2 regions of the Embleya sp. NPDC008237 genome follow, and region 1 is predicted to be linked to the other one. Evidence: riboswitches for the same ligand, from Rfam matches in the RefSeq annotation. Region 1 holds a riboswitch; the other holds the start of a gene.
The links. Region 1 has a riboswitch for FMN ahead of ribB (3,4-dihydroxy-2-butanone-4-phosphate synthase). Riboswitches for the same ligand answer to the same signal wherever they lie in the genome.
Positions count from the first base shown of each region.

Region 2: another riboswitch for FMN. It lies ahead of ribD (bifunctional diaminohydroxyphosphoribosylaminopyrimidine deaminase/5-amino-6-(5-phosphoribosylamino)uracil reductase RibD); the one in region 1 lies ahead of ribB (3,4-dihydroxy-2-butanone-4-phosphate synthase).

Region 1 covers NZ_JBIBGL010000005.1:85,622-90,873, reverse strand. The annotation lists gene ACFZBU_RS14250 (hypothetical protein) at 1-297, shown strand, start outside; gene ACFZBU_RS14245 (SigB/SigF/SigG family RNA polymerase sigma factor) at 544-1,458, shown strand; gene ribB (3,4-dihydroxy-2-butanone-4-phosphate synthase) at 1,542-2,213, opposite strand; FMN riboswitch at 2,465-2,595, opposite strand; gene ACFZBU_RS14235 (hypothetical protein) at 2,988-3,209, shown strand; gene ACFZBU_RS14230 (glutamate--cysteine ligase) at 3,436-4,539, shown strand; gene lanL (class IV lanthionine synthetase LanL) at 4,697-5,252, shown strand, end outside.
Region 2 covers NZ_JBIBGL010000010.1:281,585-286,836, forward strand. The annotation lists gene ACFZBU_RS26430 (riboflavin synthase) at 1-482, opposite strand, end outside; gene ribD (bifunctional diaminohydroxyphosphoribosylaminopyrimidine deaminase/5-amino-6-(5-phosphoribosylamino)uracil reductase RibD) at 486-1,604, opposite strand; FMN riboswitch at 1,725-1,871, opposite strand; gene rpe (ribulose-phosphate 3-epimerase) at 2,059-2,733, shown strand; gene ACFZBU_RS26445 (class I SAM-dependent methyltransferase) at 2,884-3,657, opposite strand; gene ACFZBU_RS26450 (hypothetical protein) at 3,783-4,544, opposite strand; gene ACFZBU_RS26455 (RsmB/NOP family class I SAM-dependent RNA methyltransferase) at 4,726-5,252, opposite strand, start outside.

The sequences.
Region 1 (5,252 bases):
TCGTTCGTACGCCGCCCCGAGCTGTACGCGGTCTGTCTGGACTGGTCCGACGACGGCCGCTACGCGGCAGTGCGCTGGCGGACGCTGCGCGAAGTGGTCACCGCCCCCGACGCGCCGTTCCCGCCGGGGGCGTTGCGCACGATGCTGCTGCTGTGCTGTTCGCTGCACGACGACGGCCCGGCACCGCTGTCCCAACTGTCCCTGCTCGACTCGACCAACGCACGGATCGTGTCCCGCGGGATCCACATCGCCACCGGCGCCCTGCCCCTGCGTCAGGCCCTGGGCAACACACCGTGACCCGACCGGCGTCGCCGGGGGGCCGGTGCGCCGACTCGTGCCGGCGGGTACCGCAGCGTGCCGAGTCGAGCACGGCCGTCCGGCCCCGGACACGGCCCGATTCGGTCCCCGGGCCGGGCTCACCCTCGGAGGATGCGCGTGCGCGACGGGGCCCGGGGCGCGGCCCCGCCAGGGAACGTGTGTATGGTGCATGGATCGGGTGTGTCGTCGACACCCGCCGCGCGAGACGCACCGGAAGGACGTGACATGACCGTTGGGATTGCGACCGACTCCCCGGCCGGCACCGCTCTCGTCGAGGAGACCGCCGGTGTCGCCGTGCCCGCGGGGGGCGAACTGCCCGTCGGCTCCGCCCTGTTCGCCGGGCCGGAACCGGACGTCGAGGACCGGGACGGATCGCCGACCGCGAGCGACACGCGGGCGATGTCCAGGGTGCTCTTCGACCGCCTGAAGGCGCTGGAGGAGGGCACACCCGAACGCCAGTACGTGCGCAACACCCTGATCGAACTGAATCTCCCGCTGGTGCGATTCGTCGCGGCCCGCTACCGCTCACGCCGGGAGGAGACGCAGGAGATCCTCCAGGTCGGCACGATCGGCCTGATCAAGGCGATCGACCGCTTCGACCCGGCCTTCGGGTACGAGTTCCCCACGTTCGCGGTGCCCACCATCTCGGGCGAGATCAAGCGCTTCTTCCGGGACCACACCTGGGCCGTGCACGTGCCGCGTCGACTTCAGGAACTGCGCCTGGAACTCGCCGAGGCCCGGGACGCGTTCACCGCCGAGCACGATCGCGAACCCACCGCGGCCGAACTCGCCGCGCACCTGGACCTGGACGTCGCGCAGGTGACCGAGGGCCTGACCGCGGCGGCCGGGTACACCGCCGACTCGCTGGACGCCCCCGCCGGCGACGACGGGCCCCTTCAGGCGCATGCGGCGCGGGCCTCGTTCGTCGATCCCGGCTTCGCCCGAGTCGAGGAACTGCACGCGCTCAAGCCCCTGATAGCCGCCCTCCCGGAACGCGAGCGGACCATCCTGGCGTTGCGCTTCGGCCGGGAACTGACCCAGTCGCAGATCGCCGAACGGCTCGGCATTTCCCAGATGCACGTCTCCCGGCTGCTCGTTCGCACCCTGGCAGGTCTGCGCACCGGCCTGCTCGCCGACTGACCGGAACGAGCCGAGGTCACTGCGGGCGGCGCGGTCGCGCCCCGGCCGGGACGCGAACACACCGCGCCCCGGCCGGGGGTTCGTCAGGCCAGGGCCGATCGCGCCTCGACCGTGGTGCGATACGCCGCCAGGTCACCCACCGAGATCAGATGCAGGTCCTCCCGCTCGGCCAGCGCGATCAGATCGCCCAGGCGGGCCATGCTCCAGTCCGCGAGCACCACTTCGCACATCGCGGTGACTCCGGACAACCCGGCGAGCCGGGACAGGTCCACCCCCGCCTCGGTGTGCCCGTCTCGTGCCAACACGCCGCCGGGCACCGCCCGGATCGGGAACACGTGGCCCGGGCGGCCCAGGTCGTCCGGTCGGGTCCCCGGGTCGGCCAACGCCCGGATGGTACGCGCCCGTTCGGCCGCGGAAATGCCGGTGGTGGCGCCCTCCTTCAGGTCCACCGAGACGGTGAACGCGGTCTCGTGCAGGCCGGTGTTCCGCGTCGTCATCGGCGGCAACTCCAGTCGGGTCAGCGCCTCGTCCGGCATGGCCACGCAGACCACCCCGGCGGTGTTCGCCAACATGAACCGCATGGCCGCCTCGGTCGTGTGCTCCGCGGCCACCATCAGGTCGCCCTCGTTCTCACGGGATTCGTCGTCGAAGACGATCACGAACGCCCCTCGGGCGAACGCCTCGATCGCCCGAGCCACCTTCGCCGAGCGCTCGACCGTCGGGCCGGAGTGCTGCTCGTGGATCTGCTCTGTCATGCGTACTCTCCTGTGGTTTGCGCAACGACCGCGCCCGAGGAGGGAATCGGTCGCACGCGTGGTTCTCGTGCCAAGGAGGGGCCGCCCCGGCGGGCAGGCGTTCGGACGCATGCCACCGGGGACGGCCACGGCGTACGGGAGCATCCGGATCCGACAACGGCCCGTTCTCCCGTGCGCCGACGCCGTTCCGGGAGAGCGAGCACGTTCGGTCCGCGCTCGGGCAGCGCCCGACCGCGGGAATCGACGTGTCGCCGCGCACTGCCTTCCATCCGGACTTTCACCGTCGGTCCCGGAGTTTCACCGGGTCAACCGGCCGCCGGCTGCGGTCGGGTCGCGGACTGTCACCGCCGGTTCGGAATTGCACCGATCCCGGAGCGCGCGAACACTCACGGTGAGTCTTCCACGACCCACGGCCGCGCCGATACGTGTCCCGCATCACCAACTCCGGCCCATCGACCGGATCGACCGACCCGTTGGTCGGTACGGATGGTCGCGGAGGTCGTATCCGCGCCGGGAATCGGGCGGCTGCGCGGCCAACCCGGGCTTCCACGGCCCGCCGCAGCCGCCCGTCGCGGCGAGATCGGAGCACCGCACGCGCACACCGCCCGAGGCCGGGCGTCACCCGCGCGGCCCAGGGGCCCGACCGGGGATTCTCCCTGCTCGGGCGCCCACGGACGCCGGATCGACCCGGGACCGGCGGCCCCTGGGAGTGCAGGGTGGGCCGGCAGCGGATTACATGGTGAGGTCGATGGATCTCACGACACGGGAGCGGACATGCACGTGATGAGAGCGGTCCAGGACGCACAGAGCGTGGTGTGGCACGCGATGGAGAGCGAGGACGTCGCATTGTGCGGCGTGACCCTGCCGCCCGGTCGGGACGTGGACGGCACCCGCCGACGGGAGACGTTCTGCGTTCCCTGTATGAGCGAGGTCGAGCGGACCATGCGCCCCGTCGACAGTTCCGACGACCGCGCGGACGAGGGGACACCGGTCTGACCCGTGACACGCCCTGGGGGCGCCGCGCCGGCGGCGCCCCCAGGCATGATGCGGGCCGAACGTTCTCGGGCGGGCGGTGCGCCGCGGGCGGGCGCCCCGTCGATGGACACGGTTCCAAGGAGTGCACGATGGTGCGTGCGATTCCGGGGCGCGCGGTGGTCCCCGTACTGCGTTCGACAGGCCGCGGATCCGCGTTCGGCGCGGGCACCGCGGCCGGTGTCCGGGCGTGATCACCTTCGGGGTCGAGGAGGAGTACCTCCTCGTGAATCCCGCCGACGGTCGGCCGATGCCGGTCGCCGAGGCGGTCCGGGCGGCGGTGGACCTGCAGCCGGCGGTGTCCGGCGGCGAGGTCCAGCCCGAGTTGTTGCAGGTGCAGGTCGAGGTGGCGACGCCGGTGTGCGCGACCCTCGACGAGGTCGGCGGACACCTGCTGCGGCTGCGCCACTCGGTGGCCGTGGCGGCCGAACAGGCGGGATGCCGGCTCGTCGCCTCCGGCACCGCACCCTTCGGCCCCGACATCCCGGTCGGAGTCACCGACGACGCGCGCTATCGCCTGCTGCACTCGGACGCCCCGCGCCTGGTCGACGAGATGTTCGTCAACGGCATGCACGTACACGTCGCCGTGCCCGACCGGGACGCGGGCGTGACCGTGCTCAATCGGCTGCGCCCCTGGCTGCCCCTGCTGGTCGCGATGGCCGCGAACTCGCCGCTGTGGGAGGGCGGGGACACCGGCTTCGCGAGTTGGCGCACCATCGTCTTCGGCCGCTGGTCGATCGCCGGGGTGCCGCCCCACTTCGTCGACGCGGCCGACTACGACCGCCGGATCGAGAATCTGCTGACCGCGGGCGTCCTGCGCGACCGGGCCAGGGTCTACTGGCAGGTCCGGCTCTCCGACCGCTACCCCACCGTCGAGATCCGCGCCATGGACGTGCAACTGCGGGCCGAGGACGCGGTGATGCTCGCCGGGCTGGTCCGGGCCCTGGTCACCCAGGTGCTGCGGGACGCGACGGCCGGGCAACTGTCGTCCCGACCCGCACCCGAGTTCGTCTCGGCGGCCCAGTGGCACGCCGCGCGGCACGGCCTGACCGATGCGCTGATCGACCCGCACGCGCCGCGCCGGCTCAAGGCCGGTGAACTGGTGGGCCGGTTGATGGAGTACGTCGCCCCGGCGCTGGCGGACACCGGGGACGCCCGTCAGATCGATGCGCTGGTGCACCGACTGCTGCGGGAGGGAACGGGGGCCGATCGACAGCGGGAGGCATTCCGGCGCGGCGGCCGGGACGCGCTGCTGGGCCTGTTGGTGTCCGAGTCGATGTCCACCCACGGATGATCGCGCAAGCGCCGTGTTGCCGGGCGGGTCGCGGCGCCGGGGCTCGGACACGGCAGGGAGCGGCGCGGGTCGGGCGCGGAGTGCGTACGGCATTCGGGTGATATATCGGGGTCGGACTCTGGTCGGGACCCGGGCGCGGTGGGACGCTGGGCCGGTGATGTCGAGCTACCGGTTGTTGGTTGCACGAGTGTTGGCCGAGACGAACCGCACCGACTCATGGCGGGTATGGCACGGCGATCCCTGGTGCATGGTGTCGCCTCCCGGGCACGTACGACGGCGCCAGGGTTGGAAGTTGCACCTGTCGGCCACCGCCCGATCCGCGCCGGACGTGTTGGAGCGCGCGGCCCGGGTTCTCGTCGCCCACGGCTGTGCGTTCAAGTTCGCGGCCGATCCGGACGTCGCCGCCGAGCTGAACGCGGTCCGGGCCGCCCGGGCCCGGTCCGGCAAGTTCATCACCGCATATCCGGCCGACGACGAGCAACTGGTGCTACTCGCCGCGGAGTTGCATGCGGCGACCGAGGGTCTGCCGGGGCCGGCCATTCTCTCGGACCGGCGCTATCGGCCGGGCAGCGTGGTGCACTACCGGTTCGGCTGCTTCGCCCGCCCTCGCGAACTCAACGACGAGGGCTTCTACGAGGGCCGATTGCAGGCACCCGACGGCACGTCGGAGCCGGACCGCCGCGAGGCCTGGTTCTCGCCGCCGCCCTGGGCGG
Region 2 (5,252 bases), on a different contig from region 1:
ACGGTGAAGCTCGCGTCGTGGGCCTGCACGACGGTGAGGCTGATGCCGTCCACGGTGATCGAGCCCTTGTCCACCACGTAGCGGGCCAGGTGCGCGGGCAGCGCGATCTCCACGACCTCCCACTCCTCGCCGGGCGTGCGGGCGAGGATCTCGCCGGTGCCGTCGACGTGGCCCTGTACGAGGTGGCCGCCCAGGCGACCGCCGAGCACCATCGGGCGCTCCAGGTTGACCCGTGCGCCCGTGGTGAGCGCGCCCAGGCTCGACTTGTCCAGGGTCTCCTGCATCACGTCGGCGGTGAACGTCGCCTCGACCGGGTCGACCTTGTCGTCCACGACGGTCAGACACACCCCGTTGACGGCGATCGAGTCGCCGTGCCGGGCACCGGTGGTGACGACCGGGCCGCGGATGGTGATCCGGGCCGAGTCGGTCAGCCGCTCGATGGCCACGATCTCGCCGAGTTCCTCAACGATTCCGGTGAACATGCGTCAGGACTCCTTCGTTCGGCCGGCGGGTTCCGGCCGGGGGCGGGCGGTGATGCGAATGTCGGTGCCGAGGCGGGCGACGTCGTCGACGTCCAGTCGCAACACCTCGGAGATGGTGCCGATTCCGGCCGGACCCAGGGCGGTGGGTCCGGCGCCGAGCAGGGCCGGGGCGAGATAGCCCACGACGGTGTCGATCAGGCCGGCCGCGGCGAACGCACCGGCCAGGGTCGGGCCGCCTTCGAGCAGCACGGCGCGCACGTCGCGCGCGTACAGCTCCTTCAGCAGCGCGGGCAGGTCCAGGCCGGCGTCGGCGCGGGGTATGCGCAGCACGGCGGCCTCGGGCAGGTGGGCGGCGTCCGCGTCGGGGCCGATCGCGATCAGGGTGGGTGCCGCGTCGTCCAGGACCCGGGCGGTCGCCGGGGTGCGCGCGTGCGTGTCCACGATCACCCGCAGCGGCTGCCGGGCGCCGGGCACGTCGCGCACGGCCAGGTGCGGGTCGTCGGCGAGCAGCGTGCCGGAGCCGGCCAGCACCGCGTCCACGCTCGCCCGCAGGGTGTGTACGTCGGCGCGCGAGGCCGCGGAGGTGATCCAGCGGCTGCTGCCGTCGGCGGCGGCGCTGCGGCCGTCCAGGGTGGCGGCGTACTTCCAGGTCACGTGCGGGCGGCCCAGTCGGGTCGCGGTCAGCCAGGCCCGGTTGCCCGCCTCGGCCTCGGCGGCGAGCAGGCCGCCCTCGGCGTCGATGCCCGCCGCGCGCAGCACCGCGCCGCCGCCGGCCGCGGCCGGGTTCGGGTCGGCGACCGCGTAGCGCACCCGGCGGATGCCGGCGTCGATCAGGGCCTGGGTGCACGGGCCGGTGCGGCCGGTGTGCGAGCAGGGTTCGAGGGTGACGAAGGCGGTGCCGCCGCGGGCCGCGGACCCCGCCGCGCGCAGTGCCTCGACCTCGGCGTGCGGGGCGCCGGCGCGGGTGTGGAAGCCCTCGCCGACCACGGTGTCGTCCGGGCCGAGCACGACGCAGCCGACCACGGGATTGGGGCTGGTGTGGCCGAGCGCGCGGCTCGCCAGCGAGATGGCGCGGCGCATGGCGGTGGTCTCGTCGACCGGCCGGGCGGTGTTGCCCTTCACCTCGTGCCTCCTCGCGTTGCGACGCGGGGCACCGGGGTGCTTTCGGGCAGGACGGCACGACGAATCGACGGGCGGGGATGCCGGCGCACCGTGGGTACGCGGACATGCCGCAGTCGCTCGCCGCGCGCTACCTCCCATCCGGACTTTGACCGTCGGTACCGGAATTCCACCGGTTCAGCCGGCCGTCGCTCCACGTGATGTGGGGCGTCGACCGGGTCGCGGACTGTAACCGCCGGTTCGGATTTTCACCGACCCCGGAGCGCGCGTACGTGACTTTCGTACACCTCGAAGTGTGCCACGACGGCCGACAACGTTGACCTTGGCCAACCTGTGCCGTCCGTCACGGTGCGTTCGTATACCCGAACGCGACTGCGGCGTGGATGATCTGACGTATCGTCAGCTCGACGGTCGAGGCGGTGCCGAAGGACTGCCCCGACGATGAGATTCTGTGCGCATGACCGTGCAGATCAATCCGAGCATCCTGTCCGCCGACTTCGCCCGCCTCGCCGACGAGGTGGCGCAGGTGCGCAACGCCGACTGGCTCCACGTGGATGTCATGGACAACCACTTCGTCCCGAACCTGACCATCGGCCTGCCCGTGGTCGAGAGCCTGATCAAGGCCACCGAAACGCCGATCGACATGCACCTGATGATCGAGGACCCGGACCGCTGGGCACCCGCCTACGCCGAGGCCGGCGCGGGCAGCGTGACCTTCCACGTCGAGGCCGCGACCGCCCCGATCAAGCTCGCCCGGGACCTGCGGGCCAAGGGAGCACGGGCCTCGATGGCGCTGCGGCCGGCCACCCCGATCGAGCCGTACGAGGATCTGCTGCCGGAGCTGGACATGCTCTTGGTGATGACCGTCGAGCCCGGTTTCGGCGGGCAGAGCTTCCTGGACGTCATGCTGCCGAAGATCCGCCGCACCCGGCAGTTGATCGCCAAGCACGGCCTGCAGATGTGGCTCCAGGTGGACGGCGGGGTGTCCGCGAAGACCATCGAGATGTGCGCGGAGGCCGGCGCGGACGTGTTCGTGGCCGGGTCGGCGGTGTTCGACGGCCGCGATCCCGGTGCGGCGGTGGACAGGTTGCGTGCGTTGGCCACCGGGGCCGCGGGGCGCTGCGCTCACTAGGGCGGTTGGTGTGCCCACCCGCCCGCCCGTTGCGCTGGGTGAGCAGGCTGCGGTTTCACGGACTCGGGGTGGGGCTGATCGGGCCCGTGGAGCTTCGTCACAATGAGTGAAGCCGGGGCCTCTCGTCGTCCTCGCCGGGGCGGGAGGCCCTCAGGTCGTCGCGGACCAGATCGTCCAGTGGTCGGTTTCGTGGATCGGGCCCCGGGCCGGGAGCCTGTCCCGGATGTAGGCGGCCAGGTCGGAGAGTTCGTCGTCGGTGAGGTCGTGCAGGATCGACCGGCCGGTACGGGCCGTCAGGTCGGCGACCACCTCGCGGGCGTCGGCGTACTCGCGGCGCGTCTCGGTCAGCGCCGCGGTGCGCACCGCGCCGAAGCCGGCCTCGCCCAGGGCCGCCGTCACGGCCTCGGCGGTGGGGCGTCGGGCCGCTTCGATGTCGAGCAGGGCGGGGAACCGCTCGAAGAACCAGCCGCGCAGGTGGGTCGGCGTGCCGGGACGGGTGACATCGGCCGGGGTGCGGTCCTGGACGATCAGCGCGCCGCCGGGCGCGAGCAGTCGGCGGGCCTCGCGAAAGCATCCGACGAGGTCGTCGAGGTGGTGGATCAGCGCCCGCTCGAACACGATGTCGGCCGCGCCGTCCGGCAGGCCGGTGGCGTACGCGTCGCCCTGGTGGAAGGACAACCCCGGCCGCTCCCCCGCCCGCTCCCGGGCGCCGGACAGGATCGTGGCGGAGAAGTCCACCCCGATCGCGCTCGCCGCGCCCAGATCCAGCCACGCCGTCGTGTACACCCCGCCTCCGCAGCCGACGTCCACCACGCGGGCGCCGGCCGGGGGGACCAGGTCGCGAATCAGGCGCGCCCAGTCCTCACCGGCGGCGCGCCGGGCGTAGGTGAGCCGGTTGGCGGGGCTGTGGAAGTCGATGGGCATGGTCGCCCTCCCTGTCGAGGCTTCGTTCGCCCTGTTTTTTCATTCGTTCGCTCTGGCTCCGACCCTTCTACCTTGACATCAAGATACTTGAGGTCGAGAGGGTTCCTCAAGGCATCCTCGGCGGTTCACGGGAAGCGGGTGGTCTCGCGGGGCCGGGCGCGCCGGCCGGCGGTCGTCGATGGTCGGATCCGAGGTGTGCGGCGGCGTTGCCAGGCCAGGTATGCGCCGGTGCACAGGGTGACGCCGGTCATCGCGGCGATGTGCTCGCGGCCGGCCAGGTTCGGCTTGACCACCACCTCGGCGATCATCAGCAGCCACACTCCGGCGAACAGGATCGGCGCACGACGCACCATCGCGATGCACGCCACCAGGCCGACCACCGCGGCCGAGGGGCCGGTGTCCAGGATGTCGCCGTGCCGGGCGTCGATGCCGAGCAGGTGGTCCGGGCCGAGCCCGACCATCACCCGCGCGGCCAGCGTGCCGCACAGCGTGGCCACGTAGGCGATCACCAGCGTGCGGCGTGCCCCCAGGTCGAGTTCGGCCAGCCCGAACAGGACGAGCACCTGGATCAGCGCACCCCACACCGGCAGGTCCGGCGCGGGCACGAACAGCGAGACGGGCGTGCGCAGCAGTGCCAGAGGGAGCGGAATGCCCGCGCTCACCCCGCCCAGCGCACGCACCACGTCGCCGCCCCACGTGGTGCGCCAGGCGAACCAGAAGCCGAGGGTCAACAGCACCGTGCACATGGTGAGCGGGATCGCCGACAGGCCGTGCGCACGCAGCTCGCGCGCCGGAATCGCGGTGAGCCGACTCCACTCGCCGCGCACCGCTCGCCCCGTGCGGGCGAGCAGGCCGGGGCGCGGGGTACTGCGGGCGAGCGTGGACATGGGTACGGCGGCTCCTGCGGTGGTCGGCCGGCGGTCGCCCTCGGATCTCTCGGACCCGAGGAACGACCGATGCGGCCGAGCCCGAAGTGACGACCACCCTCGCCGTTATGCCCCGCATCGGGGATATCCAGCCGCTTTTCACCCCGTCCGTGCGGGTGATCGCGCCGTGCGTGCGGGTGATTCAGCCGGTACGACGAAGCAGCGCGAGGTACATCGCGTCGGTGCCGTGCAGGTGCGGCCACAGTTGTACGTCCGGGCCGGTGCCCAGGTGCGGCACACCCGGGAACAGCGGCCGGGCGTCGACCAGCTCGGCCTCGCCCGCGCGCAGGATGTCGTCCACCACCACACGCGTCTCCGCCGGATGCGGCGAGCACGTGACGTACGCGATCACTCCGCCGGGCCGGGCGGCGGCCACCGCGGTGCGCAGCAACGCGCGCTGCAACTCGCCCAGTTCGGGAATGTCCTCGGGCTTGCGGCGCCAGCGCGACTCGGGTCGGCGGCGCAGCGCGCCCAGGCCGCTGCACGGCACGTCGGCGATCACCCGGTCGAAGCTGCCGGGTTGCCACGCGGGTCGGGTGCCGTCCGCGGTGATCACCTGATGGTGGGTCAGATGGCCGATCGCGTTGCGGACCAGGCGGGCACGGTGGTGCCGGCGCTCGACCGCGAGCAGCGACACGTCGCGCCCGGTGGCGATCGCGGCGAGCAGGC